Regions from separate parts of the Paenibacillus sp. WLX1005 genome, predicted to be linked through region 1. Evidence: predicted binding sites of a transcription regulator. Region 1 holds the regulator's gene; each other region holds the start of a gene.
The links. The regulator NrdR, encoded in region 1, represses ribonucleotide reductase genes. The targets are predictions, from matches to a motif close to AACACNATATATNGTGTT.
Positions count from the first base shown of each region.

Region 2: the regulator NrdR is predicted to act here: its motif matches at 4,261-4,278, upstream of nrdI (class Ib ribonucleoside-diphosphate reductase assembly flavoprotein NrdI).
Region 3: the regulator NrdR is predicted to act here: its motif matches at 8,878-8,895, upstream of ACE3MZ_RS02070 (anaerobic ribonucleoside triphosphate reductase).

Region 1 covers NZ_CP176756.1:1,747,315-1,758,303, forward strand. Annotated here, with positions in the region: gene polA (DNA polymerase I) at 1-2,185, shown strand, start outside; gene mutM (DNA-formamidopyrimidine glycosylase) at 2,244-3,089, shown strand; gene coaE (dephospho-CoA kinase) at 3,099-3,692, shown strand; gene ACE3MZ_RS07605 (lytic transglycosylase domain-containing protein) at 3,692-4,267, shown strand; gene nrdR (transcriptional regulator NrdR) at 4,458-5,003, shown strand; gene ACE3MZ_RS07615 (serine hydrolase domain-containing protein) at 5,185-7,329, opposite strand; gene ACE3MZ_RS07620 (GHKL domain-containing protein) at 7,514-8,806, opposite strand; gene ACE3MZ_RS07625 (LytR/AlgR family response regulator transcription factor) at 8,823-9,563, opposite strand; tRNA gene ACE3MZ_RS07630 (tRNA-Leu) at 9,895-9,978, opposite strand; gene ACE3MZ_RS07635 (ABC transporter substrate-binding protein) at 10,211-10,989, opposite strand, start outside.
Region 2 covers NZ_CP176756.1:1,014,493-1,025,481, forward strand. Annotated here, with positions in the region: gene ACE3MZ_RS04460 (ABC transporter substrate-binding protein) at 1-864, opposite strand, end outside; gene ACE3MZ_RS04465 (aryl-sulfate sulfotransferase) at 861-2,324, opposite strand; gene ACE3MZ_RS04470 (MarR family winged helix-turn-helix transcriptional regulator) at 2,402-3,145, opposite strand; gene nrdI (class Ib ribonucleoside-diphosphate reductase assembly flavoprotein NrdI) at 4,467-4,835, shown strand; gene nrdE (class 1b ribonucleoside-diphosphate reductase subunit alpha) at 4,822-6,906, shown strand; gene ACE3MZ_RS04485 (VOC family protein) at 6,981-7,448, shown strand; gene nrdF (class 1b ribonucleoside-diphosphate reductase subunit beta) at 7,817-8,785, shown strand; gene ACE3MZ_RS04495 (helix-turn-helix domain-containing protein) at 9,163-9,849, shown strand; gene ACE3MZ_RS04500 (thioredoxin family protein) at 9,874-10,200, shown strand; gene ACE3MZ_RS04505 (GNAT family N-acetyltransferase) at 10,280-10,720, opposite strand; gene ACE3MZ_RS04510 (GntR family transcriptional regulator) at 10,872-10,989, shown strand, end outside.
Region 3 covers NZ_CP176756.1:488,932-499,920, forward strand. Annotated here, with positions in the region: gene ACE3MZ_RS02045 (NAD(P)-dependent oxidoreductase) at 1-572, shown strand, start outside; gene ACE3MZ_RS02050 (NAD(P)H-hydrate dehydratase) at 821-2,524, shown strand; gene ACE3MZ_RS02055 (methyl-accepting chemotaxis protein) at 2,774-4,360, opposite strand; gene ACE3MZ_RS02060 (TerC family protein) at 4,750-5,577, opposite strand; gene nrdG (anaerobic ribonucleoside-triphosphate reductase activating protein) at 6,020-6,538, opposite strand; gene ACE3MZ_RS02070 (anaerobic ribonucleoside triphosphate reductase) at 6,544-8,682, opposite strand; gene ACE3MZ_RS02075 (MTH1187 family thiamine-binding protein) at 9,032-9,349, shown strand; gene ACE3MZ_RS02080 (stalk domain-containing protein) at 10,945-10,989, opposite strand, start outside.

The DNA of each region.
Region 1 (10,989 bases):
CGGCTTGACCCCTGCCCAGATTATCGATCTAAAAGGTCTGATGGGCGATGCGTCCGATAATATTCCTGGTATCCCTGGTGTCGGTGAGAAGACCGCGCTCAAGCTGCTACACCAGTTTGGTACCGTTGAAGAAGTACTGAACAATACCGATCAGCTAAAAGGCAAAATGAAGGAAAAAGTCGAAACTCATGCGGACGATGCGCGTCTGAGCAAGGAGCTGGCGACTATTTTCCGTGAAGTGCCGTTTGAAGCAGGTTGGGATAGTATGCAATACAACGGTATTCAGGCAGCAACCGCCGTGTCCGCTCTGCAAAAGCTGGAATTCAAATCGATTCTGCAACGTCTGAATCTGAATGATGTCGCTGCTCACCCGGATGCTACGCTGGATGATCTCGATCTGGACAGTATGGAAGTGATTCAGGCACCGGAATTACATGTCGTTATCATCGACGAGAATAACACCGCTGAACTGGAGCAGGTGTTGGATACAGTAGACGTTGTGCATGTCGAGAGTCATGGCGACAATCCGCATCATGCGGAGCTAGTCGGCATTTTATTTGCTACGCCGGACAATTATTACTTCCTGACCCCAGACACATTGAAAAGTGAAGCTGCTGCTGCAATTCGCACATGGCTTGCCGATAGCTCCATTTCCAAAAATGGTCACGATCTGCATCGCGCCGATCTGGTGCTGTACTGGGACGATATCGCATTTGCCGGAGCATCGTTCGATATTCAGATTGCTGCCTATCTGCTCGATCCGACCGAATCTGGTCAAAGTCTGAGCGCACTGGCGGGCAAATACGGTCTGCCGCTGCTCGCGGACGATGAGCATGTATTCGGCAAAGGTGCCAAGTACAAAGTGCCAGAGCAGGATGTGCTGAGTCATCATATGGCACTCAAAGCGCATACGATTCGTCAGCTTGTGCCTTTGCAGCGTGAACAGCTAGAGCAGAACGAGATGACTCCGCTGTTCAACGATCTAGAGATGCCGTTATCCCGTATTCTCGCGGATATGGAAAAGCAGGGCGTTGCTGTGAATACAGACGAGCTGCGTGCGCTAGGTAAGGAATTTGAGCAGAAGATTAGCCAGCTCGTATCGCAAATTTACGAAATGGCAGGCACCGAGTTCAACTTGAATTCGCCGAAGCAACTGGGCGAGATTCTATTTGATCGTCTCGGTCTGCCTGTGAAAAAGAAAACCAAAACTGGCTATTCCACCAGTGCAGATGTATTGGAGGAACTGGCGCCGTATCACGATATTGTGCAGTACATCTTGATCTACCGTCAGATTGCGAAGCTGCAATCGACGTATGTGGAAGGTCTGCTGAAGGAGATTCATCCCAAATCCGGCAAAGTGCATACGTACTTCCGCCAGACGATTACAGCAACCGGACGACTGTCCAGCCAATATCCAAATTTGCAAAATATCCCGATCCGCCTCGAAGAAGGACGCAAGCTGCGCAAAGTATTCGTGCCTTCGCAGCAGGGATGGTCTATTCTGGCAGCCGATTATTCGCAGATTGAGCTGCGTGTACTGGCAGACATTTCGAATGATCCGGGGTTGAAAGATGCGTTTGTCCACGATATGGATATTCATACGAAGACCGCGATGGACGTATTCGGCGTGAGCGAGGATGAAGTGGACGGCAATATGCGCCGTTCTGCGAAGGCGGTCAACTTCGGAATCGTATACGGCATTAGCGATTATGGATTGTCGCAAAATCTGGGAATTACGCGCAAAGAAGCAAGTGAATTTATCAATCAATACTTTGACGTATTTGGCGGTGTCCGCCAGTATATGGACGATATTGTCGGCGAAGCGAAGAAGAACGGCTACGTCAAAACGATGCTGGAACGTCGTCGCTACTTGCCAGAGATTCGGTCATCTAACTTCAATCTGCGCTCCTTTGCTGAGCGTACTGCGATGAATACACCGATTCAAGGAACTGCTGCCGATATTATCAAGCTGGCGATGGTGCATATGGATCGTGCCTTGACCGAGCAAGGGCTGAACAGCCGGATGCTGCTACAGGTGCATGATGAATTGGTATTCGAAGTGCCAGCCGATGAATTGGAGCAAATGAAAACACTGGTGCCACAGGTGATGAAGGATGCGCTCAAGCTAAGCGTACCGCTCAAAGCAGACGTTAGCTATGGCGCTAACTGGTACGAAGCCAAATAAGATGATTCGCATGTACAGGATCGTCATAACTATAGTGATAAAGGAAAGGTGAACACTTATGCCGGAATTGCCGGAAGTAGAAACTGTCAGACGCACACTAAACACACTGATCCCCGGCAAACAGATTGAACGGGTAACCGTCTCCCTGCCGCGTATTGTCCAGCGACCGGATGATCCGCAGCAATTTGCATTGGAATTGCAGGGACATACGATTGAGACTGTAGAACGTCGTGGTAAATTTTTGCGTATCATTATGGATGGACTAGTTATGGTTTCCCATTTGCGGATGGAAGGGCGTTACGGTGTCTATCCTCAGGACGAACCTGTGGAAAAGCATACGCATGTCATTTTCCATTTTACTGATGGAACAGAGCTGCGTTACAAGGATGTACGCCAATTCGGAACGATGCACCTGTTCAAAACGGGTGAGGATATGGAGTCCAAGCCACTCATGCAGCTGGGCAAAGAGCCGCTTGACCCGGACTTTACCACTGAGCAGTTTATCCAGATTATGGGCAAACGTAAAACGATGATCAAGCCGGTGCTGCTCAATCAGGCGTATGTTGTCGGAATCGGCAATATCTATGTCGATGAAGCACTGTTCCGCGCCGGTATCCACCCGGAAAGTATTGCGGGTAACCTGAACGAGGAGCAGCTGATCCGACTGCATGAAGCGATTGTATCGACATTGAACGATGCGGTTGCCGCAGGCGGCTCTTCGATCAAATCGTATGTGAACGGACAGGGCGAAATGGGGATGTTCCAGCACAGTCTGCGGATCTACGGACGCAAGGCGCAACCTTGTCATGAATGTGGAACATTGATTGAGAAAACCGTTGTTGGTGGCAGAGGCACGCATTATTGCCCAGTATGCCAGCCGTTGCCGACACGTGTGAATAGTTGAGGTGAAGCCATGAATATAGGGTTAACCGGAGGAATCGCCACTGGCAAAAGCTCGGTGGCGTCATGGCTCGTACAGCAAGGGGCGGCGCTAGTCGATGCGGATCAGATCGCGCGCGAAGTGATGATGCCCGGACATCCAGTGCTTCAGCAGGTGAGTCAGCGTTTTGGCGCAGAGATGTTACTGGCTGACGGGACGCTGGATCGCAAACGTCTGGGTGCACATATTTTCGCACATCCTGAGGAACGGCAAGCATTGGAAGGCATTACCCATCCAGCGATTCGGGAGTTAATTTACAGTCGGGTTGCACAACTGGAAGCACAGAATCCGCAGCGTCTAGTAATCGCGGATATCCCGCTACTGTATGAATCCAAGGGTGCATATACATTTGAAGACATTATGGTCGTCTACGTACCGCGAGAGGTGCAGCTACAGCGATTGATGCAGCGGGATACGCTGGATGCAGAACAAGCGGCGCTGCGACTGGCGGCACAGATGGATATTGAACAGAAAAAGCAGCTTGCTGATATCGTGATTGACAACAGCGGTACTTGGCAGCAGACAGAGGCGCAGCTACAACAGTTCTGGAATGGCAAGGCATTATGATGAGCAAGCTCAAAACTATGCTGATCCGCAAGCGTGTACTGCTGCCCTTGTTCGTCATCGTATTATTGCTGGTGCTGTTCAACACACGCTGGATGGGACTGGTATATCCAATTCAATATAAGGATGAGATTCGTGCCCATGCTGCGGCGTATCAGGTCGATCCCTTTCTGATCGCGTCAATCATTCGGGTTGAAACGAATTACCAGCCTAGTATGGAATCGAAGAAGGGAGCGCTCGGTCTGATGCAGCTCATGCCTGACACTGCCAAATGGGCGATGGAAAAGGCACATCTGAGCGATGTGACACTGGATTCAGTCAAGCATGATGTGGATCCGAATATCGAGCTAGGCACATGGTATATCAACAACCTGATGCAGCAGTTCGGCGGTAACAAGATCGCGGTCATCGCCGCGTATAATGCCGGACCCGGCAACGTCAAAAGCTGGATCAAATCCGGCAAATGGGACGGTACGCTGGAAGATGCCAAAGATATTCCTTACGGCGAAACGAGACATTACGTCCAGCGTGTATTATATTATTATAAGCAATATACAAAGCTGTATGATGAGTTCTAAGTCAGAGTATGAGATTTGACGATCCTCATTGGATCAGTGTTCCCAAAATCAATGCAGCAGACGAACGATAGATGCAGCATACGCAGCCCACAACAGGCATCCACAAACCAACACAAAACTGTACAAGTATCATGACACGCAATCCAACAAGCCAAAGAAGCATTTGTGATGAAAGGAAGGTGACACAGCGGTGAAATGCCCCTACTGTGGTCACAATGGCACCAAGGTGCTGGATTCCCGCCCGGCAAACGACAACAAGTCGATTCGTCGGAGACGGGAATGCGAAAGCTGTAGCCGCCGGTTTACCACGTTTGAGATGGTGGAAGTGACCCCTCTGATCGTGATCAAAAAAGACGGCAGCCGTGAAGAGTTCAGTCGAGACAAGCTGCTGCGCGGTCTGATCCGCGCCTGCGAGAAGCGTCCCGTATCGGTAGATCAGCTGGATGCAATCGTATCCGAAGTCGAGAAGAGTCTGTACGCTACTGCGCTCGCAGAAGTGGAAAGTCGCGCTGTCGGCGAACTGGTGATGGAACAGCTGTATCCGGTCGATGAAGTAGCATACGTGCGCTTTGCCTCGGTATACCGCCAGTTCAAGGACATCAACATGTTTATGAAAGAATTGCAAGGCTTGCTGAGCGATGAACCAAAGAGCGACAAGAAGCCGATCCGCAAGCACGAATCGAATTCTTCGGCATCCGAAACACGTCGAGATATGGAAGATATCGAACGGGACTGATCATTGTATCATTCATCAGGACAATAGCAACAAAAAAGCATCGCTGTCACGAATCTCATGTGAGAATTCGTGCAGTGATGCTTTTTTATGATGCTTTTTTTATGATGCTTTTTGTTGATTTATGATTGTAGTGCAATAGAGAGTTGCATACGATTTGAGGACATATACAACCGTATAAACGTTATTGTTTGATCTGTAATTTGAAAACGGCATTGGCGGAGGCACCTAATACGATTTTGCCGCCTTCCGGCAAGGTTACTTGTTTGTTGCCACTATTGATGGACGAGTAATACAATTGTCCGTCCGCTGTGTATACAACGAATCCGCCTTTGGTTGGGATATCGACACTAAGCTTTTTGCCAGCAGTGTCTTTGCCAATATTGAACCATGTAGCTACATGATCAGCTGGCAGCGTTACAACGGAAGAAGCCTTGTCTGGCAGTGTATCGATGTTGTCCTCGTTAATGTACGATTGTGTGGTCGATTTGACGTACTCTTTCTTTTGCTTGGTGTAGAATTCAAGATCAAAGGTATCGCGACCGTTCATCACTGGAATTTGCAAAGTATTCACACTGTGATTGCTGTCCACGATTTTGGTTGCCATCGCATAGCTTTTGCTGTTATCGAGCGTGATCGTTTTGGTCAATACCGACGGAGCGCTGTAAAAGACCGATTGAATCAATTCATCGACATTGTAATACGTTTTGCCATCGCGTTTCGCCCATGCTTGTTGAACCGATTTGTCGAGTTTTTGCACAGGTAGCTTTTGTCCGATATACATGACCATATGCGATTGGCTGAGGTTTGGCAGATTGAGATAGCCATCCAGCTTCATATACGTCAATCCATTGGTTTGCTTCTCAAAGCTCACGGTAGCCGAGCCGTCTTCGCTGCGGAATTTGCCTTTGCCAGCGTAGATATAATCCTGTTCTGGCACAAGCCCAGACATTTGTGCGGCAACATGCAGTTTGTTATTGCTGAATGCGACGTTGAATGTTTCACCAGTTACGGCATATAGACCAGCGTATTGCTTCATTTCCGCAGGCATTGCTACCGTACTAGCAGGCTTGTCGATCTGTTGATCAGGCAGGATTTTTTTGATGCTGCCTTTTTCTTGTAACAGATCCAGCATCACAGTAGTGGCATACGCCTGATCAAATATCGACGAACCACCAGCCGAAGTGACTGCCATACTCAATCGCTCGCCCGGAATCGTAACGAGGGAAGAGTGATACAGAATCGTATCGCCGCCTTTGGTCATTGCTTTCAGACCATACCGGTCAAATGGAGAGAGATTCATCGCATCCCAGCCAAGCCCATAGTTGAAAATATTAGACGTTTCCGGCACCCAGATGCCGTTGCGATATTGTGGTTTTGCCATCTCGTCGGTCGCTTCTTTGGACAGAATATCCGTACGTTGACCAGTCAATACTTCGGCAAAACGAACAATGTCTTCAGCGCTGGCATACAATCCACCGGTGCCGAGCATATTCGTATTTTCCACTGGTAAGGCATTCACACTGTCCGGTGAACTGTACGTTTTTACCAATTTTTTGCGGTCAAATGCATCCAACGGAGTTGCGGTCGATTGTAGATTGAGCGGCTCGCTAAATTTCTCGCGGACAAACTGGCTGTACGGCATCCCGCCGACTTGCTCGACCAGCTTCTCTAGCATCTGGAAGCTATCATTGGAATAGACGGAGAATGCACCTGGATTGGCTTTTAGCTTTTCCGTTTTCATATTGTCCAGTAGGCTATCATAGTTGATCGTATTGTTGTCGTTGAACATGATACTGTTGCCATAATGACTGCCATAAAAGCCGGATGAATGATCCATCAGCATACGTGGTGTAATTTGGCGATAACGCTCATCCGCCATACTGAAGTTCGGCAGGTATTGGATCAGTGGCTTGTCGATATCGATTTTGCCTTCGTCTGCTAGTAGCATCGTAGCAGCAGTCACATACATTTTGCTAGTGGAGCCGATACCGAACATGTCGGTGCTCGTGATTTTCTGTTTGCTTTTGCGGTCATTTACGCCCGCACTGCCGGATAATACAATCTGACCATGATCCATAATCGCATATTGCATTCCGCTCATCCCATATTGCTCCAGCATGCTGTTTGCTAGCTTCTGTGCACGAGCTTGTAATGCTGCGGAAGGCTGTGCTGCTTTGTTAGTGCTAGTAGCTGTGGTAGATACTGCCGTCTGCGCCGCCGTAGTAGTGGAAGCCGTGGATGTCGCTGCTCCCGCAGGTGTTACGGTAGTCAGTAGCAGACCGCTGAGCAGGACGGAACTCATGATGCGCTGAGTAGAACGTTTCATTGGTATTCCCCTTTTCGTTATGAAGTATGATGGTTTCTCTTGAACACATCCTCAGCATAACTGCAAAGCGGACAGTAGAGTAGAAGATGGGCTGAAACGACCATCAGCACCCCTGAACGACACATTTGGGTAGCAATATGAACGTACATGAATATAAGGATACAACTCTATTGCATCGTTATGATCAGACATCATAAAAAGGCAGTACAACCATATGATCCACCTGCTTATTGTGAAACTCCATCGTCATATGACCGCCATACTTCTCGCAAATTCGCGAAATATTCGTCAAGCCCAGACCGTGATATCCATCTTGGCGCTTACTACTATCCCAATCCTCAATCTGACGATCGGTATGATTGGCAATATGGATGTACAACGCCGATTCGCTGGAATGAATCTTGATCGACAGATGACGATCTTCCGCAAGACGCACCTGTTTGCTTGCTTCTATCGCATTATCGAGCAAATTGCCAAGTACAATACACAGATCATATCGCTCGATGTGCAGCTCCGGCGTATGCAATCGCAACCGGGTATCGGTGCGGACTCCGTTGGATTTGGCAATGCTGAGTGTGTTGCTGACCAGTGCATCAATGACTAGATTGCCCGTATTGACGCGGTGATACGTTTCTTCAACTTTGCCTAGTGTAATGCGGATATGCTCCAGCGCTGCTTGTGGTTCTTGACGGCGTACACATTCTTCGATATAGAGCATATGCTGATTCGTATCGTGAATGATGCGCTTGATATCCTTAAACGCATGAACGGTTTTCTCATAATTGGCATCCTGATAATCCATTTGTCGCTGTAAGTCGCTATTCTGTCCAATTAGCCGAAACCGTTCCATCAGCGTATTGAATAGGTACACGATAAATACATTTAAAAAAAGCAATCCCAACACGGATACAACATAATATCCATTGCGAATGCTGTACATATACTGCATGTTGATCTGCCATACAGATAATAAAGGGATGATCAAAAATAGCAAATAGTATCGTTGTGGCAGTGGGTAATTGCGGCGATGTGCCAGTAAACGAATGAGTTGTACTAGCATTAACATGACTAAGAATGAGAATACAATGAGTTTGAATGAACCGACATAATTGCTACGGATGACCTCGTATGGTGTCTCGACAGAATACGAGAAGAGATCGAAAAATATCTCCACTCCCAGCGCATTCACAATCGTCTGCAATACCAGATAAACAAAGGTAAACAATAACAATGTCCCTACAGGCGCACGGTAAGACAAGGACATGGACAGAATCATCAAGACCGCAATGAGCGAAGACCATGTGGTAGGTAGATTGATCAGATAATAAACCAAGTACAGCAGGATAAAAGCGATCACATAGAGATAGGTGTGCGGTCGACGATGGTTGCTTCCAATCACTACATCAAAATACAGGCGTGTCAGCCATGCAGTAGGCAAGCCAAACAACAGAATCAATAACAAATAATAGATATACATCCATCACACCTCCATTTCAGTCCAGCTCCATAATCATGAATCGGGTACATGCATCCTTCACTTCCTTCACCCGAGAGCGACCGATGGGCAGCTGCAAGCCGTTCGACATGTATACTTCATTTCCAGCAAATTTACGTGCATGCCGCATATTTATAATCGCTGAACGATGAATTTGCAAAAAGTGATGCTCACGCAGCGAAGTCGCATATGTCGCCAGAATGCCGCGACTTTCATGCACATCGGTCGTCGTAATGAAGCGCAGTCGATTTTTGAGTGTTAAACTTTTGACCGCTTCAATCGCAATCAGTTCTTCATGTCGGATCACGATCTCATCATAACCGGACTTGACCACCAGCCATTTGTGCTCTTGTGCTTGCCAGTGGCGATGCAGCGACAATAGCACTTCATCGAACCGTTCCTGCTGCACCGGCTTGATCAAATAATGAAACGTAATCACATCAAAGCTATCCACCATATATTGCGGATACGCCGTTAGGAAAATAATCTGCTCATCCCGATGATTCCATGCTCGCAGCTGCCGCGCTGTCTCAATCCCGCTGCGCCCCGGCATCTCTACATCCAGAATCCATGCGTGAAAGGAAGGAAGCTGCTGTTCATAATGTGCCAACAGTGCATCCCCGCTATGAAAAACCGTAATTTCAAATTCAATATCCGTCCGCACGGATAAGGCGGTCAGCATATGCTGTACATGATCGCGTTGCTGCTCAGAATCGTCGCAAATGGCTATTCGGTACATTTTCAGAACTCCCATCTATCTGGATAGTATACGTATGCTTCACTGACATTCTAGGTAGAAATAAGAACGGTCGTATCTGTTCTATGCCTCATGTGTAGTTGACTTACAAGAAGTAGCATAAGAACCTTTTTTATTTCAGCGATCCAGAGAGCTTTTATCGTACAAGCGACTCTCGTTTAGTGTACCATGCGAATCGTTCGCCATAAGATACATACGGCTGAAATGCACAAAAACAACCTTGAACGTTCTTTTCATACATCAGCATATAAATGGACATACAAAAAAGACCCGCAATTGCCGGAGCAATTACGGGTCGTGCGTATAATAGGTATGCGGTCGAGAGGACTCGAACCTCCACGGGGGTAAGCCCACACGGACCTGAACCGTGCGCGTCTGCCAATTCCGCCACGACCGCAAATACTATGTAACTTCCTGCCTTCGTGATGATGGTTCATGGTGTGAGATAGGAAGTGGTGAAAGAATCACCGTAATTAAGAGTATACATCGCGGCAAAAAAGAATGCAAGCTGTTTTTTGCGAACACAGCTTGCATTTTTTTTTGCAAATACAGCTTGCATATGGAATACCGATTTCATACGAATTCATAACTATTGTACTGTGCGACTGTACCATCGTCATGCAATGCTATTACTTTTTGGTTAACATTGTTTGCATCGTTTCAATCGCATACGTTTTGGCAGGTGGTGTATCGTTGAAAAAGCCCGGATCAACGATATACACATGCTTCTCCTGTACAGCTTTCAATCCGCTCCATTGCGAACCATTTGCCGTAGCTGCCATTCGTTTATTTAATGCTTCTACCGTATCGTCTTTGATACCAGTAGATATAAACAGATAATCTGGATTGAGCTGTTGCAGCTGTGCGATTGTAACTGGAGTGGAAGCAGCGCTCGTATTGATACCTGTCGGTGCTTTGAGTGCCATATCCTGATACAATACCGAACCGACACCTTGCTGCGTACTGCCAAAGATTGTCATAACATCATTTTGTACTTGTATAGCTGATACTGTACCGGAACCGATGACCGGAGCAATCGCTGACTTGGCAGCATTGGAAACTTTCTGGTAGGCATTCATGTACTGTCTGGCAGCGGTGTCGCGATCCAGAAACGTGCTGTACATGTACAGCTCACTACGCCAGTCCAGCGTTGGATCGATATACACAGTCGGTGCAATCTTGGTCAGCGCATCATAGGTTGCGCGATCGCCGTTATCGGTGAAAATGATATCCGGTTTGGAGCCGGACAATGCGCTTGGATCAAGCGATCCGTCTGCTGTTTCGATCACTGTCAGACTTTCTTGTTGTTCCTGCTCGGTGTAAGCAGGGAATGTATAACTGCCACCAGCCGGTTTGGCTGCCAATGATACCTGAGCATCCAACGCATTTAAATAATCCATCGCAAACT
Region 2 (10,989 bases), 730 kb from region 1:
CGATTCACGCGGTTGCTTCACTTCTTTGTAGAGAATATCCGCCGTTTCCTCTGGATTCTCGTCGATGAACTGCTGCGCTTCGTTGATCGCAGTCAATAGCCCTTTGACCGCTTCGGGATGGTTTTGCAGCAGTTCATTCGGCGCGACCATGCCGGAAGCGAGCCGTAGACTCGTTTTGGACATATCACTCAGTTCATGCACACCGTCCAGCTTTTCAAACTTAGACAGCATGGCGGCATTGGTGACCCACGCAGCATCGATATCGCCCTTTTGTAGTGCTACATATGCTTCGTCAAACCCGCCTTGACCGATCTGCTCCACATCAGTAGCTGCCAGCCCATTTTCCGTTAGATACAGCTCCCACAGATACGGCAAAAAGGTTCCGCGTAAGAAGCTCACCTTTTTCCCTTTTAACTGAGACGGCTCGGTAATATCGGAGCGTGCGAACAATTTCCACTGGGCGGCATTTGCGTCCGTTCCTGTGCCAGTCGAGGCGATGATGGAGTACGCGCCTTTGCTGACTGCATTGAGCACAGGATAATCTGCGCCAAATGCGACATCCGATTGCTTGATGAAGAGTGAATTAATACCTTCTGCTGGTGTAGCGAATGTAATGATATTCGCATCAATTCCTTGTTTATCGAAGAATCCTTTTGTTTTGGCGATACGGAATACAGGATTGGATAGTGTATCCGCGATATTCAGTGTCAGCTTGCCATCAGCGCTCACCTGCTGCGACCCATTGGAGCCGGGTGCACAACCTGCGAGTAATGGTAACATGAGCAGGAGCAGGGATAGCGTGACAGACCAGCCTTTGAATCCAGCACGTCGACGGCGGAGCGAAGAGAAGAGAGAGATGATCATGCCTCCGCCTCCCCAGTACGCGGACGTTCGTTAATATCCGCGACGCAGAATGCGCCATCTCCATATTCCTGCGTACCCGCAACAGCTACCACATCTTCCTCCAGCCGTCCCGCAGGTGCTGCACCTGGTACTCGGAAGGTTGCTACATCCAGTCGTTCAATAGGCTGTTCTACTGGCAGCTGTAATTGCGGAATCCATTCATATGGAACTCTGTAGGCTCGATACACCATATTGGAATTGCGTTTATTTTTGTAAGGGGAGATGTATTCCCATACCAGTTCATGCTGTGCAGTCACTTCCAGAATGCGCCCGTCCGCGCCTTCGGTGATCAGCGTATTGCCATTTGCCAGACGCTGTGCCGAACTAATATACGGGCTGTAAAATTGATACGAATCGAGCGGCGCAGTAAAGCCTGCCTCGGTCGGTGTAAACTGCCATTCAATTTCCAATGTGACCGGATTGATCTCCAGTACACGCGAATAATCACGTAACGCATGTTTGACCCCGTCTGGTGACGATGGATTGGGTTCGCCATAACCGCCCCAGCCGCCGTTATCGAAGACGAGCAGATTGCCTTCACCCGGCAATCCTTTCGGGATGATATGGGCGTGATGCTGTCCGATAATCCAGCCGATATGCTCCAGTTCTGGTGATGAATAATCCGGTCCAAGTTGCCAGACGATCTTGCCTGTCGCTTTGTCGATAATGGCAATAATATTCGTCTCCCGCGCATCCCAGATAATATTGTTTGGGTGGAAGCGCTCATCTCCGGCATCGTAAAATTTGTTCGGTCCAACGAGCGACATCGAATTGATATGCATCCAGTCACCTGCTCCGGAAGCTTCGCCAAAATAGCGCGTATTCGGATCACGGTACAACGTTTCCCGTGCCGCTGCATCAAAGCCCAATTCCTCAAAATGCTCACTGCACACCCATTCCCACACAATGTTGCCCTGTGCATCCACCTCGATAATAGCGTCGTCCAGTAGTTCCTTATCGGAGATGTCGGGATGATGTACATTTTTATGGACAAGGATCAGCGTATTGCCGCCTTCGGTCTTCGGCTCCTGACCGGGCGAGTAGTAGCCAACCGGGCTGCCTTCGCGCTGATAGTCATGGTGGGCGCGTGCCATCCATTGCGGTTCATTGTCTGGGTCTTCGATATACTCATAACCGTTGAAGCGCCAAACGATATTGCCATCCCAATCCACCTGTACTAGATCCGCCTCATCCTGAAACGAATATCGTGGATCGCGTTGAGCCGTACTGCCAAGCACATGACCACCGGGCAAAATTTTGTTCGGAAAGCCGCGTAACCCCTGCCACAGCCGCACTTCGCGTCCGCTCATATCAATCAAGAGCGCCCCTGTATCCGCCGCCTGATAAATCGTGTACCCACTTGCCGCTTTGTCCGGGTTGTACAACGTCGTGCCTGTTGGATAAATGCTAGGATGTCCCATAATGCAATCTCTCCTTTAAAGGTCAATGTGTAAGCATCGTTAGGAAAATAACGTAACAGCTACCAAAGCTATATTGCTCAATAACTGAGAAAACGAGGTTTCGTCTTCGGTGTCTTGCGCTTATCCGGCGTGTGCGATTGATCCTGCTGCGTTGTCGCTTCATGCGAAGGAGGTGTCGTTTGGTCTGCTGCATCTGGCTGTTGCTGATCCGGTGTCGCTGTATAGTTGCCAGTACCAGCTGTATCTTTTCCAGTTGGATGAGAACTTGCTGCCTGCGTCGATCCCGTCTGTGCTACCGAAGCGGACATAGATGCCACTTCTGCCACTTGTGTGTCTACTTCGTCCTGCTGACCATTGGCTGCTGCCAGCTCCAGAATCGCTTGTGAAAAGCCATTCAGTCGCTCGGTCATCTCACGGTACCGCGTAATCTGCTGTTGCAGCTCCTCCTGACTATGTTCGCCAAAGAGGAGCGTCGTACACGCCGCACCGATATTGCGATGTCGTTCATAGAAGGTGCGACCTTGCTCCGTTACCGTCAGTAGCACCGTACGACGATCTTCCGGCAATCGTCGACGAATCGCGAGTTGCCGTTTCTCCAGCTTGTCACTTACCGCTGTAATCGCCCCGGACGTAAAATCCAGCTCCTCCGCCAGATCGCCAAGCCGCTGCTCACCATCTTCAATAATCTTGTGCAAAATAAACATTCCCGGTAGCGTAATGCCATCAATCGTAATCCGATCACGCTCCTTCACAAACTTGCGTACCATTTTGCGGAAATACCAATCCGCCTCCGCCAGCAATTCAAAATCCGATTGTGTCATGACGAGATATCCTCCTATATATTGATCGCTAACGAACATCCGTAGTAGATGGAGTAGAGCCTGATTGGAGATTGTACAAGTACAGCAATAACAAAGTGGATACCATTCAACAATAATTAAATGAACGTTAAACAAATGAATATTAAAATAATGAGTCATGAAGGATTGAACACAGTGTATGATCAATTATTCCGGGTTGTAAAGTAGGCTTTAAGTGAAGACAGTACCTTGTACCGTACTCATAAAAATAATCTATACATCGATCCAACCGTATACCGCCTACCTTCGCGCACTTAGTACAGCACCAAAATAAACACATAACAAACATCCTATCAAATATTTTGATTCAAGTGTTTGCGCCCTCCAAACACGAGGTTCAATGAAAAAGTGATTTTTGCGAGAGCAAAATATCTTACTGCTCAAGTGTTTGCGCCCTCCAAACACGGGGTTCAATAAAAAGTGATTTTTGCGCAAGCAAAATATCTTACTGCTCAAGTGTTTGCGCCCTCCAAACACAGGGTTCAATAAAAAGTGATTTTTGCGCAAGCAAAATATCCTACCTAATACCAGTGTTTGCGCTCGCAATCCTACAATCATGACTTCTATAGAAGAAACGTGACTCGCCATGCTGACTTCTCAGTATCCTATTCACAAATACAACACCTCTCATCGCAAAATGATTGTTTTCATCCTCATCATTTCAAGACAAGCTTCTGAATCCGCTCCCAAATGGCGGTACATTAACAAATCTGCAATTGCAACATTCGCACCGATATGACATCAAGAAATCAAAAAGATTGTTGCAAGCTTTTTCAATTATGAACTTTCTTAAAATGAGGTAAATTTCATTTGCTTTTTTAGATCGAAAGCAGTAAAGTTTTATACTTGAGTGTCCAAAAATGTTATCGTTCCGACTACGTTTCTTGTTTTGGAAATGATAGACAAAACGGTGGAAGGAACAAACCATATATAGTATGTCAAGCAGTTTATTTTTTTGACGACATACCGGCAGTCACAACGATGCATATGTGCTGAATAGTTCTTGTTTTTAAAGGGAAAAGTGCTGCAAATCATCACGTGAGCACTTACGTTTCGTGCTTTCGTACGCTATTGACAACACAATATATAGGGTATACACTCAAAAACATCTCCCATATATTGATGAACGGATGTTTTAGGGGACAATATATGGGTAATGCTTTGTAAGAGCGGCTGACACAGTGGGGAATCAGCAATTCAGCGGGTTGTTACCGGTGATGAGGAAGCTGAGCTGTACAGCACACCTATACTACATATTGAGTTGAAAAGGAGATGTCATCCCATGCTGATTGCGTACGATTCCAAGACGGGCAATGTACGGCGGTTTATCGGAAAATTGAAACATGCATCAGTGCAGGCGGTACAGATTGAAGAAGCGCTGCAACTGAATGAACCTTTTGTATTGGTCACCTACACGACTGGCTTCGGTCAGATTCCGGAACGGGTGACTCATTTTCTGGAAAGAAACCATAACCGTATGCTCGGCGTAGCAGCGAGCGGCAATCGCAACTGGGGTGACAACTTTGGCAAAAGCGCTGATCTGATCTCAGCACTTTACAACGTTCCCATCGTATACAAATTTGAACTGTCCGGCACGACAGGAGATGCACAACGATTCGTACAGGAGGTAGAAAAAATTGCGGCATATTGAATTGAACAACCTATTGATGCAACGCGACGATAACGGTTTTTTCCGTTTGGATAAAGATAAAGAAGCGGTTCTGGAATATATGAAGGAAGTTGACGAGAAGAGCATGAGCTTCGCGGACACAACGTCCAAAGTACGCTACATGATCGACAACGACTATTATGAGGATATGTACCTCCACTATGGTGCACAAGATGTAGAAGAGGTGTACGAGATTACACACAGCTACAACTTCCAATTTCCTTCCTATATGGCAGCCTCCAAATTCTACAAAGACTATGCGGTAAAAACGAACGATCGCGCACAATATCTGGAGCATTATGCAGATCGTGTCGCTGTAGTCGCTCTGCATCTCGGTCGCGGTAACGCTGACAACGCCAAGACGCTGGCACGTTCTATGATGGAGCAGCGTCTGCAACCGGCAACCCCGACATTCCTGAATGCTGGGAAAAGCCGTCGCGGTGAGATGGTATCGTGCTTCCTGCTGGAAATGGACGATTCCCTCAATTCGATCAACTATGTACTGAATACATGCATGCAGCTGTCCAAAATCGGCGGCGGTGTAGCGGTCAACCTCTCCAAGCTGCGCGGACGCGGTGAGCCGATCAAAGGCGTGGAAGGTGCAGCCAAAGGCATCATGCCAGTACTGAAGCTGATGGAAGATGCGTTCTCCTATGCCGATCAAATGGGTCAACGTAAAGGCTCCGGTGCTGCATACTACAACATCTTCGGCTGGGATATCCTAGAGTTCCTCGATAGCAAAAAGATCAACGCCGACGAGCGTACGCGTCTGAAAACACTGTCGATCGGACTGATCGTGCCTAACCGTTTCTACAAACTGGCGGCGGACAACGAACTGCTGCACGTATTCGCTCCATATAGCGTATACAAAGCATACGGCAAACATCTGGACGACATGAACATCGACGAGATGTACGATACACTGCTGGCAGATGATCGTGTGAAAAAGAAAGTCATCATGAGCGCACGCGACATGCTGACTAAGATTGCAAGTATCCAGCTGGAATCCGGCTATCCTTATATTATGAACAAAAGTAACGCCAACAAATTCCACGCGCTGAACAGTATCGGTTCGGTGAAAATGTCCAACCTGTGCACCGAGATTTTCCAATTGCAGGAGACAACCGAAATTAAAGATTATGGCGTAGACGACATCATCCGCCGCGATATTAGCTGTAACCTCGGTTCCCTGAATATCGTTAACGTGATGGAGCTAGGCAAAATCCGCGAATCCGTACACGAAGGCATCATGGGTCTGACCGCTGTCAGCGATATGACCAACATTGCGAATGCACCGGGCGTAGCCAAAGCAAACCGTGAGATGCGTTCCGTCGGTCTTGGCGTCATGAACCTGCATGGCTATCTGGCGAAGAACAAAATCGCTTATGAAAGTGACGAAGCCAAAGATTTCGTTCGTACATTCTTCATGATGATGAACTTCTACTCGCTGGAGAAAAGTATGGAGATCGCGCGCGAAGCCGGTCAAACGTTCATGGACTTCGAGAAATCCGACTATGCTAGCGGCGTCTACTTCGACCGTTACCTGTCTACTGACTACCGTCCAACGACAGCACGCGTACAACAATTGTTCGGTAGCATGACCATCCCTACACCAGCTGACTGGCAAAACCTGAAAGCTGATGTAATGAAACACGGTCTGTACCATGCGTACCGTCTGGCAATTGCGCCGACCGCAAGCATTTCGTACATCCAAAATGCGACTTCCAGCGTAATGCCAATCGTTGAACAAATTGAGACTCGTACGTATGCGAACTCGACAACGTACTACCCAATGCCGTATATGCAGCAAGATAACTTCTTCTATTACAAATCCGCGTATCAGATGGATCAGTTCAAAGTACTGGATCTGATTGCGGAAGTTCAGCAGCATGTGGATCAAGGTATTTCGACCGTTCTGCACGTAAGCAGTGACGTAACGACACGCCAGCTGGCACGTTACTACCTGTATGCCGCGCAAAAAGGTCTGAAATCTCTGTACTACACACGTACGAAGCGTCTGACTGTAGAAGAGTGCATTAGCTGCTCGATCTAATCTATGAATGAGTAATTCGCCGGTAGGATAGGCAACAAGATACCCATATCATACCGACAGAAAGTGTGCATACTATGATACAAGGTATTTTTGAAACGCATATTAATGTAAGTGATGTACAAGCGTCCGCCCGGTTTTATGAACAACTGCCAGGCGTTACTCTTTTGCATAATGATACGCAGCGCAAAAGCCGTTTTTACTGGATCGGTCAGCCGGGGACTTCCATGTTGGGCATCCGTGAAAACTATCCGTCTCCGCTCGTACAGCGCCAGCATTTTGCGTTTACCACGGATGTGGAGACATTGTATACCGCTGCGGATGAGCTTGCTCAATTGGGCATTGCTGCTCAGAATTTTTACGGTGAATCGGTGCAGGATGCCGGTGAACTGATTGTTTTTCCATTTATGCCTGCGGTTTCGATCTATTTTGCCGATCCTGATGGTCACTCTCTTGAACTTCTTGCTATGCTGCCGCATCCGGCACGACCGGAGCAGCCGCTAATGACATGGGATGAGTGGAACCAACGGCAAGCTCAACAATGAGCAAGGAACGAAGGTTTGGATAGGTCAATGGCTGAATCCATATCATGATTGCATTTCAATACAGCTTGCATTAGATGCACCTCACGGGCATTCACGCTCAAGGCTTCTTTTGCAGGCTGTCCTTATGCTGCGCGCAATATGTTACGCGTCAGTCGCCTACATTATTGTTCGTCATTCGCTGTGCTGTATCCGGCAGTTGTGCATTCGTACATAACGGTTCACCGTCCGATTCGGGCAGACACGATATGACATTTACGCTTATAGATGATATGAAATGAATAAATTCAAGCAAGACTGTATGGAGATATTGTACAGGATATATCGCTGGATCTTGTGAGCCAGCCTATTACGAAAGGGGCATACAACCGATGAGTGAGCCAATCAAAGCGGTAAACTGGAACCGTCCAGACGACGATTTTACAATGATGTTCTGGAACCAGAATATTATGCAGTTCTGGACGGATGACGAGATTCCATTATCCGACGACAAAATGTCTTGGATTCAGCTGACCGACGCCGAGCGCGAAACGTACATGAAAGTACTGGGCGGTCTGACCCTGCTGGATACGATTCAAGGCGGCATCGGCATGCCGCAAATTCTGGAGCATGTAGACGGTCTGCAGCGCAAAGCCGTACTTGGCTTTATGGCGATGATGGAGCAAATCCATGCCAAATCGTACAGCAGTATCTTCACAACGCTGTCCTCGACCGAAGAGATCGACAACATCTTCAAATGGGTCGAAGAGCATCCGCGCCTGCAACGCAAAGCGGAAACGATCCGTCAGTACTACACCAATATCAACTCACCCAAAGAGCTGTTCTTGGCGATGTCTGCATCGGTTCTGTTAGAGAGCTATCTGTTCTACAGCGGCTTCTTCTACCCGCTCTATCTGGCAGGTCAAGGCAAAATGACATGCAGCGGCGAGATCATTGACCTGATCCTGCGCGACGAAAGTATCCACGGCGTATACGTGGGCGTACTGGCGCAAGAGATCTACAACGATCTGGACGAAGACGAGCAAAAAGATGCATACGAGACGCTAGAAGGTCTGTTCCGTTATCTGCATGAGAACGAAGAAGGCTACACGGCGGAAGTATACGACACGCTTGGTCTGACCGAAGAAGTGAATGTATTCCTGCGCTACAATGCGAACAAAGCGTTCATGAACTTGGGCTTTGACCCATTGTTCCCGGACGAAGAAGTCAATCCAATCGTGTTCAACGGTATCAGTACCCACACGAAGCAGCATGACTTTTTCTCCAAAAAAGGCAATGGCTATGTGCGCGCGATCAACGTAGAGCGCCTGACTGATGAAGACTTCAAATTCGATTTCTAAGCCAGTCAAACAGAAACAATCACGTTCCAACCTAAACAAAACATCAACGCCAGCCGATAAATATAAAGCCGGTTACAAAGACAAGGCGTAGAGATGTATAGAGAGATAAAATAGAGATATACAAAGGTTTGTATTGCAAAAGGGGATTTAGAGAAGGCTGCTTTGCCACGCAGGGGTGCGATGGCAAAGCAGCCTTCTTACGTATGTACTGTTTGCATGAATAATTACTGCTACGATGGAATTCAACCGACTCAACTATTGGTTGAGTTAAAGGATTCAACGGATAGGCGATGTTCAGTTAACTCTGTTTTACATATGATTAAGTGGAAGTGCAGGCATGGCATTTTACAAACTTAACTGATGAAAGGATGATTACGATGGAAATGTTTGAATCACGCAAAGATCATATACTTTCAGAGCAATTGCTACGCCTGCGTAAACAGCATCACATGACTCAGGAAATGCTGGCAGAACGTTTAGGTGTTACTTTTCAAGCAGTTAGCAAATGGGAGAATGGGAATAGTTACCCAGATATTATGTTGCTACCGCATATTGCTGATGTGTTTGGCGTTACACTGGATGAATTGTTTGGACGCTGCTCTACTGAATCAGTCTTGATAGCCGATGTAGAGAATACTGTATATCAAGAGCAAGAATCGACATTTAAACAAGACATACCTTTTCAGGCATCATATGACGTCCATGATCATAGGAATGCAGCAAATGTAGACTGGCCAGATGACCAACTATTACGCATCGTCATGTATCGCGGTCAGCAATTGCTAGATGAGCAGCATGTCAAAAATAGCGAAGTTATTGTGCATTACCGAGGAGAGCCTCTAAATGTATATAGTCATTTATCGATCCAATGCGGAGATGTACTAGGTAGCGTAGATGCGGGTACACATTTACAATGCAAAGATATTCACGGTAATGCTTCAGCTGGCAGTGATTTGTATGCGGATGACGTATTTGGAAATGTGCAAGGCGGGCGCGATGTGCAATGTAAAGATGTTACTGGAAGCGTCATTGCAGGTCGCGACCTAGTTTCAAGAAAAGAATAAAATCTGAGGAAAAAGGAGAACGATATGCAATCATTCAACTGCGCTGAACAGATTGACCAGCTGCTGCAATCCAGTCTGCTCACTATCATGCTGTTTAAAACGAAACATTGCAGCGTTTGTGAAGCGGTACAACCGCAGTTGGTTACGCATTTGCAGCAATATCCGCATATCGGCAGTGGATATCTGTATATGGAAGATGCACCGGAATTGGCTTCGGCGTATATGATTTTCACTTCGCCGGTCGTATTGCTGTTTTACGAGGGCAAGGAAGTGTATCGTGCAGCTCGGTTTATCCGTTTTGCCGAGTTGGATCAACAGCTGCAACGGTACAGTTCGTTGTTGGATAGCTAATGAATGTGCTGGAGACAAGGTGGATGTATTCGATCACTACGATCTGTTGGTACAGTAGTAGGTCTAACGATTATGGGATCTAAAGCATCCGCTCCATAATCACATACGCTTTGTCGCCTTTTTGAAAAGTTTCCGCTGTAGGACGCAATCCGAACGTTTCGTAAAAGGCGGCTTTTTCCGTGCGTGCATTGCAATACAGCCGTGATATACCTAGACGCTCCGATTCCTGCACGACAAAGGCAAGCAACTGACTGCCATAGCCGCGCCCCTGACATTCGGTTCGAGTAGCAAATTTGCGAAATTGAGCTTCGTTGCCATTTACAAATAGCGAAATGACGGACACCGGATGATCATTGGACTCCTCTGTAAATAAACCATAATGGGTGCCATCTGCATCATCTGCCAGCTTCACATAATCCAGCTCACGATCCGGCCACATCACCTCATGACGCAGCTGCCACACCTGTTCTATGGGTACAATCTGAATGTGAGTCGAATGAGAATTGGAACGGTTATACATGAAAAAACTCCTTCGTTTGCACAGAATATATTGAGTGTACAATGCACTGTCGTCTCATTCAACATCCATTTCATGGTAAAAATAGATTGACATATCAAATCAACTGTACTAATAATAGTAATACAGTTAGTACAGTGAAAGGAGGCAGAGTATGTTTGAACTGGATATACGCAGCCGCAAGCCCATTTACGAACAACTGATGGACAAAATCAAAGAGCTGATCGTATACGGCGTACTCAAGCCGGATGAGCAATTGCCATCCGTGCGTT
Region 3 (10,989 bases), 1.3 Mb from region 1:
TGCGTCGTCGTTATGAAGTGACCGCAGCTGGACGCGACTTGTCCAAATTTGATCAACAGCAGGAGCAGCTGCATCTGGTACGTGTCAATGTACTTGATCCGGCAAGTGTCGAAGCGGCAGTGTCCGGGCATGATGTCGTGATCAGCGCCTTTGGACCACAATTTGGCAATGAGGAAGAACTGCCGGAAGCCGCGCGCTGCATTAGTGCAGGTGTAAAAAATGCAGGCATTCAGCGCCTCGTCATTGTTGGCGGCGCTGGTAGTCTGGAAGTGGAACCGGGTGTACGTCTGATGGATACCGCCGATTTCCCCGAGGAGATCAAACCGCTGGCACAGGCGCACGCGGAAGCGTATGAAGTGTATCGTCAGAGCGGTCTGGAATGGACATATGTGAGTCCGGCAAGCTGGATTGAACCGGGCAAGCGCACCGGTAACTTCCGTATCGGTACGTCTCGTCTAATCACCGATGATGACGGGGCAAGCCGCATCTCTGCCGAAGACTACGCAGCAGCGTTGTTCGATGAGGTGGAAGATCCGCAGTTTGTACAGGATCGCTTTACCGTAGCGTATTGATCAAGTGTAAAAGAACCCAAGGGATGAAATAATATCAAGCAATGCGATATGCAGTCACTGGAATGAGATATAAAGTCACTGGATAGAAACAAGGTAACCTCAAGACACTGCCCTTTTCGGCGGTGTCTTTTATTTTACCCATTGGATCAGAATGGAAAGGATACGAATACGGTTAATAGAACAGTAGAGTTTGGCAAGAACAGAGTGATAGTATGCAGCTCAATCATATACGGAAAAGGGGCTTTTTTATGTATATCGTTACCGCAGAGCAAATGCGCAATCTGGATCAGCATACGATAGAGCAACTGGGCATTCCGGCAATGTCCTTGATGGAAAGTGCAGGCAAAGCCATCGCCGAGGAAGTGATGACATGGATCGGTGGCAAGCAGGAGGAGCAGGCAGATGTGCCATCTGGACCTTCACTGAAACGGCGCAGCGGCATCCGCAGCGATGAACACGTCATCCCGCATCGTCAGCATCAACACTGGCTCATACTGATTGGCAAAGGCAATAATGGCGGCGATGGACTAGTGGCGGCACGTTATTTACAAGATGCGGGAATCAAGGTCACACTGCTGTATGCAACCGAGCCGTCAGAGCTTGGCGGTGATGCTGCATTACAGCGGGATGCGGCGCAGCACTCTGGTATTCCTCATATCGTCTGGAATGACAGCTGGAATCTGCCATCTGATGGACAAGGTGACGATGAACAGCATGCTAACAATGCCCAATCTTCTTCTGCTGAATCGGCATCACCGCAGACTCAGTGGCAACCTTACACCGGGATTATCGACTGTCTGCTTGGCACTGGCAGCAAGGGCGAACCACGCGAACCGTACGCATCAATCATCCGTTCTGCCAATCACAGTGGCAAGGATATCATCGCCGCCGACATTCCGAGCGGCTTGAACGCCGATACGGGCGAAGTGGCGGAGCATTGTATTCAGGCAAAAGTAACGGTCTGTCTCGCTTTTCTAAAACAAGGCTTAACCCAGTATCCGGGTGCAGGCAATGCGGGCGATGTAATCGTACGCGCCATCGGCATTCCACGTAGCGTCGCACACAATGCCAACATGCAAACACATCTCATTACAGACGATACACTGCGTCAAGTATTGAAAATAGATACCGAACGTACTCGCACTGTAGATGGTCACAAAGGCACGTACGGTCACGTTATGATCGTAGGTGGCAGTCTCAATATGAGTGGTGCAGGCTTGATGGCATCGCGCTCAGCGCTGCGTATTGGGAGCGGATTGGTCACATGGCTACTGCCAGAGCAGCTAATGAAGCATATGGTCGGTCATGTGCCAGAGCTGATGATGGCGCCAGTATCATCACACCCGGACGGACAATGGACTGCTGATACGGTAGCTACTATTTTGGAACAGGCAGACAAAGCCGATGTGCTGGCAATCGGTCCCGGTCTGGGACGATTTGATGGGGATGGAGATTGGCTTCGTCAGTTATGGGAGCAGAGCGAACAGCCGCTTGTCATCGACGCCGACGGTCTGAATATTCTCGCAGAAGCGGATGGGCTGACCCAATGGTGCCGTCGCCAAGCACCTACTATTCTTACACCTCATCCTGGTGAAATGTCTCGTCTGGCAGGCATACCGACCAAAGAAGTCCAGCGCGATCGCATCGGTCTAGCACGCCAATTTGCGCAGGAGCATGGTGTCACGCTTGTACTCAAGGGCGCACGTACAGTGATTGCTTCGCCAGATGGTCGTGTATTCGTTAACACCACCGGGCATCCTGGTATGGCAACAGGTGGCTCTGGTGACGTCTTGACGGGCGTGATCTCCGGTCTGCTTGCACAGGGGCTGGATGGCATTCAGGCAGCGGCATTTGGCGTTCATCTGCACGGACATGCTGGCGATATCGCTGCCCTGTCACGCCCCGGCAATCCGGCTTCCTTGCTGGCAGGCGATATCATCGAGCATTTGTAATGTACAGTATAGGATACTGACCATATCGTATACTGCAAGGATCAACAGGGAATGCTATCGATATTCGGATATGAATCTAATTCGAAAATAAACCTGAAAAGCGGCTACCCTTCACATGCAGAGGGCAGCCGCTTTTCAGGTTATTGCAATGTTGGAGCATAGCTGGAGCATATAAATCATCTTTTGGAGTAGATGAATGATCCACATATATTTCCACCAGCATCATATTGATGCCGGGTACAACAGTGATTAAATTTTGAATGTATTGACCGAATCTTGCAAATGTTCAGCCAATTGTGCCAGTGTTTGTGAGGAGGTGGCAGTTTGTTCGCACGCCGAAGCTACTTCTTCGCTAGCGGCGGCAATTTCATTGACCGAATTGACCACTTCGGACGATTGCGCACTCTGTTCTTCACTGGCAGCGGCGATACCGTTAATTTTCAGTGACGAGTCATTAATGCGACCCATAATATCGTTAAATGCTTCACTCGTATTCACCGAATGCTCGGTGTTCAGCTCGGCAGAGTTCAAACTTTGCTGCATATTTTTCTGCATGGAGCGGATAATGCCGGTAATTTCCTTAGTCGCAGTTCCGCTGCGTTCTGCCAGTTTGCGTACTTCGTCGGCAACAACAGCAAAGCCTTGACCTTGCTCACCAGCGCGTGCTGCTTCGATCGCAGCATTCAGCGCCAGCAGATTCGTCTGATTGGCGATATCGTCGATGACTTCGATAATGTCACCGATCTGATTGGAATCCAGCTCCAGCTTGCGCATTTGGGCACTCATCAGCTGCATACCATCAGCAGACTGGTTGACCAGCGCACTGCCTTTGCGCGCTTTTTCTACGGTACGGTCGGCAATTTCGGCGGCTTCTTCGGCACTGTGTGCTACGTCATCAATAGCGGTCGACATATCGCGGAACAGCTGGGCAATGGAGTGGGCAGATTGGGATTGGTTCGCACTATTGCTGGCAATCTCTTGTGTGCTGGCAGAGATTTGCTCAGAGGTAGCGGCTACATTCTGTGCAGAATCGATAATGCTGGATACCAGCTTGTTAAGACGAGTGGACATATCATTCGCAGCGGCAGCCAGCTGACCGATCTCATCGCGTCCGGTCAATGGGGAGCGCTGACGCAGATCACCCGCAGCTACATCTTTGAGCAGCGCAGCAATTTGCTTGAGCGGACGACTGATCATGCGGGCGATTACAGTACCGAGTATGATTGAGAAGGCAAAGCCAACCACAATCCAGATCATCGTCCACAGACGAGAGTTGTTAAATATCGTATTGGCAGACTGATTGGCAGTACTTGCCTGCTGCACATTCAATTCGTTCAATTTGGCAATGCTGGCGTACATATCTGTGCCGGCAGGGACAACACTTTCTTTGACAAAGTTTTGGAAGGCGGTAGCGGAAGACGTTTGTGCCAGTTGGATCGCTTGATTGTAGACTTGCTGATACGTCGTCCAAAGTTGTTCAAAATTTTGCAGCTCGGTTTGTTCTTCGTTCGACAGCGGAGTACTGCGATAGCCTGTAATGCCTGCATTGACTTCTTCGATCAGACCGGGCACTGTATCCAGTACCGTTTGTTTATCCTGCGCGGTGGAGCTAAGGGCGATATCGCGCGAAGCGACACGCATTTTTTGCAAAGCAAGTTCGGCGTCGGACAGATGCTGCATGGAAACCAGATTATTGTTATACAGGTTATCTACGCTACCTTTGATCCGATCCAGATTGATCATGCTATACAGACCAACAGCGGCAACGATGAGGGATACCAGAATAAAAGCAGTGATCAACTTGGTAAACGTCTTGAAATTACCGGCAATTCGCATAATATTCACTCCATTTGGTGTAGTGTCATGCTTGGCTGAAGCTATGTAATTCACAAAATCAAATTACAAGATGCCAGATGCGTGTGCGTAACGTTCAGGCTATAGATGAGGGAGAAATGGACGGCTCAAGCAGTAACCGTCAAGCGAGAGGAGTAGAGCTGGAAATAAACATTTACATATTACTATTTCGTCACTTTATTCAAAAAAATAATATTAAATCCATAATTTTGAAAAAATATTATATGTATCCTGTATTGATGTGCAGGTAAATTGATATGGAATATAACAAAAAGGCAGCCTCCGTAGAGACTGCCCATTCGTACTTGCCATAAGTCGTGAATCGTAATACACGACCTATGACTTGTCTATAAGATTAGAAGCTTATGGTGTTACAGGTCTTCTTTGATCTCTTGCTTCACTTCTTTGACTGCGTTGTCTTCTGCCGGAATCTCACGCTTGCTGGACAAGAACCAGCCCGCAGCAGCGATGGCAACCAGAACAACGTAGAAGCTGAATTTCCAGATTTTATTTTCAGGGAAGTGTTCCGAAATGACTGCCAGTGATGGGTGAGCCAGCGTAATCACCGCGAGCTTCACACCGACCCAGCCGACGATAACGAATGCGGCGATCTCCAGACCCGGACGTTCCTGCAACAGCTTCACGAAGAACGAAGCGGCGAAACGCATGATGATCAGACCGATCAAACCACCCAAGAAGATAACGATAAACTGACCGCCATCCAAACCGCCGATTGGCGGCAAACCACTTGCAGGCAATGCCACAGCCAGCGCGACCGCTGCCAGAATGGAGTCAACCGCAAACGCGATATCGGCAACTTCCACTTTGAAGACCGTCATCCAGAAACCGGATTGCTTCTTCGGATTGGCAGCTGGCCCTTTGTCGTCAGCCGCTTCATCCGTCTTCGGCTTGGCGAATACATGCCGGACGATATGGTTGATGGAAATGTACAACAGATAAAGGGCACCAATCGCCTGCACCTGCCATACGTCAACGAGGAACGAGATAATAAACAGGGAAGCAAAGCGGAACACGAATGCCCCGAACAAACCGTAGAACAATGCCTTTTTGCGTTGCTCATCTGGTAAGTGCTTAACCATAATCGCCAGCACGAGCGCGTTATCGGCAGCGAGCAAACCCTCCAGCGCGACCAGTACGAGCAGTACCCAGCCATACTCTAACAATAATGCTGCATCCATAAGACTCCTCCTAAAAATAAATTGTTGTTAACGGCCACTAGCAGCCTCTATATAAAAAGAGACCTTTACCACAAAGGTAAAGGTCTCCCAAAAGATAGCGAGTCTTCACCAATTTTGTGGTAAAGGTCTCGCTAACAATGAAGTTCAGGTTTCTGATCCATTGCCAAGCAAAGCCGGGGTTATTCACCCGTAATGACGACGTTGCCTGTACAGCTACTCCCCTTTAACAGGAATAGGTTTATGAAATTAGTGTACGGTTTGAAGTGTTACTGATTATATATAACACCGGATTGTCGTGATTGAAGCAGCTTATTGACTACTTTGATCAAATCATATGCAATTTAATCGCATAAGTCAATATTTTGTGCAATAAAATTTTGAAAAAGTAGAAAATATTGCTTGTGATTATCTTTTTATTAAGTGGCGTGTCGACCGATTGATATCACAATCGTACCGGATGATTCCACAGAATAACGTGCCGCTGATCTATACTCTGCTGCACATCGATCACTCGCTGATTGCTACTGCCACGGTAAGGCAGTGACACATCGCGTAGCGATTTCTCGAATCTTCCATCAATCAATACGTCGCATAGAGAGAGAAGTTTCAAATATTTTGGGGACTGTTGCAAAAAGATTTCTTCCCATGTAAATCCGCTATAGATCCAGATCGACAGTTGTGGCAATTGAGCGCGAACCTTCTCTACAAATCCCGCCACCTCACCCGCGGAAAAAAATGGATCACCACCTGCAATAGTCAACCCATCTAGCAGGGGATTGCGCGCCATGCCGTCGATCAATTCCTGTTGCAACGAAGCGGTAAAAGGTTCCCCGGCGGTAAATGACCATGTATGCGGACTGAAGCAGCCCGGACAGGCATGACGACAACCGCTAATAAATACGACTGCTCGCATACCGTGTCCTTCATTAATCGACTCTGGAATATACCCGCAAATGTGCATACACATCAGCGATGCTTGAGCCGGTCGCGAACTTCCGCCTGTTTGGCAGGATTGAAGCGCGTCTGATAATCGCCCGTCAAATAACCGGTTACCCGGCGCAGACGGGCGATGTGCACTTGCTGCTCCGATTCACCGCAGGATGGGCAATGGGAGCCGATGATCCCTTCATACCCACAGGCAGTGCAGCGATCTACCGGATGATTAATGCTAAAATAACTGATCTGCTGTGACAGCGCATATTGCACAATTCGCGCCAGCGCTGCATGATTTTGCCGGGCGTTGCCATCCAGCTCGATATATGAGATAGCACCAGCATTGCACAGCTCATGAAACGGAGCTTCCAGCCGGATTTTGTCAGCAGCTTGAATATTGTGGTAGACCGGAATATGAAACGAGTTGGTGTAATATTCCCGATCAGTCACTCCTGCGATGCTGCCATACCGTTCACGGTCGATAGCGACGAATTTGCCGGATAATCCTTCTGCTGGTGTTGCCATCAGCGAGAAGTTCAGATTGTGCTGCTCACTCAGTTGATCGCACACATTGCGCATATGACGAATAACTTGTAGCGCTTTGGCATGGATGTGATCATCTGCGCCATGATGCACACCATACAGAGCATACATACATTCCGCTAGTCCGATAAAGCCGATAGATAGCGTACCATGCTTGAGCAATTCGCCGACCATATCATCCGGGGCGAGTTCATTGCCGCCTTCCCAGACGCCTTCTCGCATCATAAAGTCAGATGCTTTGGCAGGTTGTACCGCTTGAATGCGGAATCGATGCAACAGCCCTTCCGCCGCCAATTGCATACATTCATCCAGCGCCTGGTAAAAGCCTTGTTCATCCGCCTGATCTTGATCCATCATCCCGTAATCTAGCCCCAACTTCACCAGATTGATCGTATTAAAGGATAAATTGCCTTTACCGGATAGATGATTCCGTCCAAATCGGTCAGCCACGACGCGGGTGCGGCAGCCCATAGTGGCAAACTCCGTATCAGGATCGCCTTCTATGAGATATTCGCAGTTCAGCGGCGCATCCAGATTGGCAAAGTTCGGATACAATCGGCGCGACGTGCAATCGATCGCTTTTAGAAATAGATCATAATTAGGATCACCAGGCTGCTGGTTCACACCCTGCTTACATTTGAAGATTTGGATCGGGAAAATAGGCGTCTCGCCATTGCCCAGCCCACGTACTGTCGCCGCCAGCAGGCTTTCCACGACCAGTCGACCTTCCGGTGACGTACATGTCCCATAGTTGATACTTGTAAATGGAATCTGTCCACCGCCTCGACTCGACATCGTATTCAGATTGTGAACGAGACTCTCTGCCGCCTGAAACGTCTCATTGCGCGTCTCTTCCATGGCATATCGGTACGCCAGCGGATAGCTTAGCGCCAATTCACTGTCATTCATATGTGTGCAGGCGATCATCTGCTCCATCTCGGCAACCGAATGCTCATCTCCAACGGAACATGTGGTTGTTGGCTGTTCGTTGTGCTCGGTATGTAGCGATGCCGTGGAAGTGACTGGATGCAGATCGGCATTACGTGCGGCGATCCATTCACCGAGATAACGCAGCCCTTTGCGCAGATGCTTGCGGAATGAGCGGGTAACGTACGGTGCCAGATCGTAATCGAGCTTGTTAGCAGCGACTCCGCCGTATTGCGAATTTTGCTGACATTGGAAAATAATCGCCACCTGTGCCATCGCTGTCATGATCGAATTGGGCGTACGCAGACTGCCGTTGCCACTGCTGAAGCCTTCGCGCAGCAACCGTTCAAACGGGATGAAAATACAGTTAGTCGTACCAAGCGCATAATGATCCAGATCATGAATATAGATCCGGTTCTGCTTGACCGCTTCGGCGATAGGGGGAGGCAGAATACGCTCTTTGGTGTAATATTTGGAATATTCGCTGCCGAGACGGCTCATTTTGCCGGAAAAGCTGTCTCCATTCAAATTGGCATTCTCGCGTGTGGATTCATGCTCACCATACATAATATGCTCGCCCATCTCCATAATAGGGTGCTGCTTATGCTCTGACGGTGTGATGCTAAAGGGAAGAGAATTCTCGTCCGAATGGTCTGGATTTAACAGATGTGCAGGGTTCATCATCGACCGATGAATAGTCATAGGTGTAGATCATCCTTTCCGTGTATCAAATGGAGTGCGTTTGTAGTCAGCTCATTCCGACGAATGCTGGCATACAGACGGTATACATACTAAAAAAACGACGGTACACTTGCGTTACAGGTCGTTTAAAGAGTGCTACAGTACAATAAAAAATCGTTAACTGTATTCTATATGTAGGTGTGTTGTCTATGATATGACACAATATATTGACAAAAAAGTAAAAATGGGCGTGTCTCATTATGTTGCATGAACGTAAGGACGAGCAGCGTATCGCCTGGTAGCAGGGTTGGATTTTGGGTAAAACAGGAATAGAATACAATCACATGCGGGAATAGAGGAGGAGTTCAAGATGGCAATTGCAGAAGTGACCGTGATTCCGGTCGGTACAGGTAGTACGAGCTTGAGTTCATATGTGGCGCAGATGCAACGGGTATTGGATCAGCAGCAGGGCATTCAGATTCAACTGACACCGATGAGTACCATTATCGAAGGCGATATTGCAGATGTATTCAAAGCGATTCAGGCGCTACATGAAAGTCCCTTTGAACAAGGCGCGGGTAGAGTGTCTACAGCGGTCAAAATCGATGATCGGCGCGATCATCCAACTTCGGCACAGTACAAAATCGATTCTGTACGCAGTAAATTGGAACATTCTGGTCATTCTTGAGCAAAAAAAGGCATAAAATCAGAAAATTAATAACTTTTTTAGGTTGAGTTCATAAAGTTTTAAGATAAAGTGGCTATAGTTAACGCATACCCCTTTTGAATATATAAACAGATTGAACGCCATGGACTGCGACCGTGGCGTTCTTTTTTGCCCAATATTATAAAGGAAGATACCTAAAATGATAAAATTAATGTTTCTTTAAGGTTATTATCAGGTTTTTTTAAGATGCATCCGTTATGATGTCTGTAATAACCCCTTTTGAATTACTATATTTTTAGACCTCATCAGCTGCGAATGATGGGGTCTCTTTTTTTGCATTTTTTTAGCGGGAAGTTGCGGGAGGGGAGTTTTGTGCGGACATCACTTCGGAAAGGAATAAGGGAACGTCCTCCGGTGGAGCCGCGGGAATCTACGGATTGGGTAGTTACTTGTAGATTCCCGCCCCTCCAAAGTCGTCCTTTTCCCTTATTTCTTTTCCTTCGTTATGTGCGGGTGCAAACTTTATTGCTTTTGCATCATTGTAAAAATGTACTTTTAGAGGTGGGGGAAGGCAGTTTGAAATACATAAGTATTTGGTTTGAAAGGATGGATTAAAGTGATTAGGTGGTTGCTTCCTTTTTTGTTTGGAGAGGAAGTGGTGGGAGTGTAGGGATGGAAATGGTAGGGGAGTTGAATTTGCAGGGTATTGGGGTTAGAAATTGGACGATCCCCGGTGGGACAACGTGGTGGTTGTCCTGCCGGGGATCTGGTGTTGCGTCTTATGTTTGATTTGCTTGTAATGCCATAAGCCGTTATGCAGCTTACGAGCCATATGTGAATTGCTTCATGCTCAACAATGTGTAATTGATGTAGCCGGATTTTGCGGGGGCATGTTGGGATGCCTGAGGTGCAAAATGTACTGCTTTCGTTACAGAGTCAGATTGCGTAGGTCTGCTCTCCGGTGTCATATGGCTGCTTAACTGCAGCTATCGTTAACCCGTAACCCCGTGCGCGGTGAATGTGAAATGTGTGGACGGGGACGGTTTTGGTTCGCTTGCTTTGTGTATACAAATGGAACGTACATGGAATCGTCACTGTCTGTATACGATGAATCCAAAACAACAAAAGCCCTACCTCTCTTTTGTCCTTGCGGCTCCGATGACCGCGCCAGTGTGAATCAGATACTCAAATTTCAATGGATGTTCAGAAAAGAAAGGAAATTTGAAATGATTCCGGCAGCACCCGGAAAATTGCGAAGGATAAAACCGAGGGTTAAAAACAACATTACATAGTATACACCTATACTGCATAAAAGTCAAAAATTAGCATGGCGATATTCAAATGCGAACAGTGATCGTTTTGGAGACGGTATCTACTGCTTTTCCAATATTGTGTATCCTGTAATGAATAAGATGTGTACAACATGTCCATGAATGGTGCAAAGCGGACGCGATAAACGCCAAAAAAGGACTTCCTGTGAAGGAAGTCCTTTTGGTCATCCATAGCTTCGTTTGCGAAGAGGCAAGGAGGGAGTCTGCGATGTGTTCCCTAGTTGACCTGAACTGCCGCTTCCGCGTCCGTCCGCGTGGCGGAAGGGTGTAAACGATGACGTAGGATTAATATACTTTAGTCAGTGTGATCATGCCGTTGCTGTAGGACAT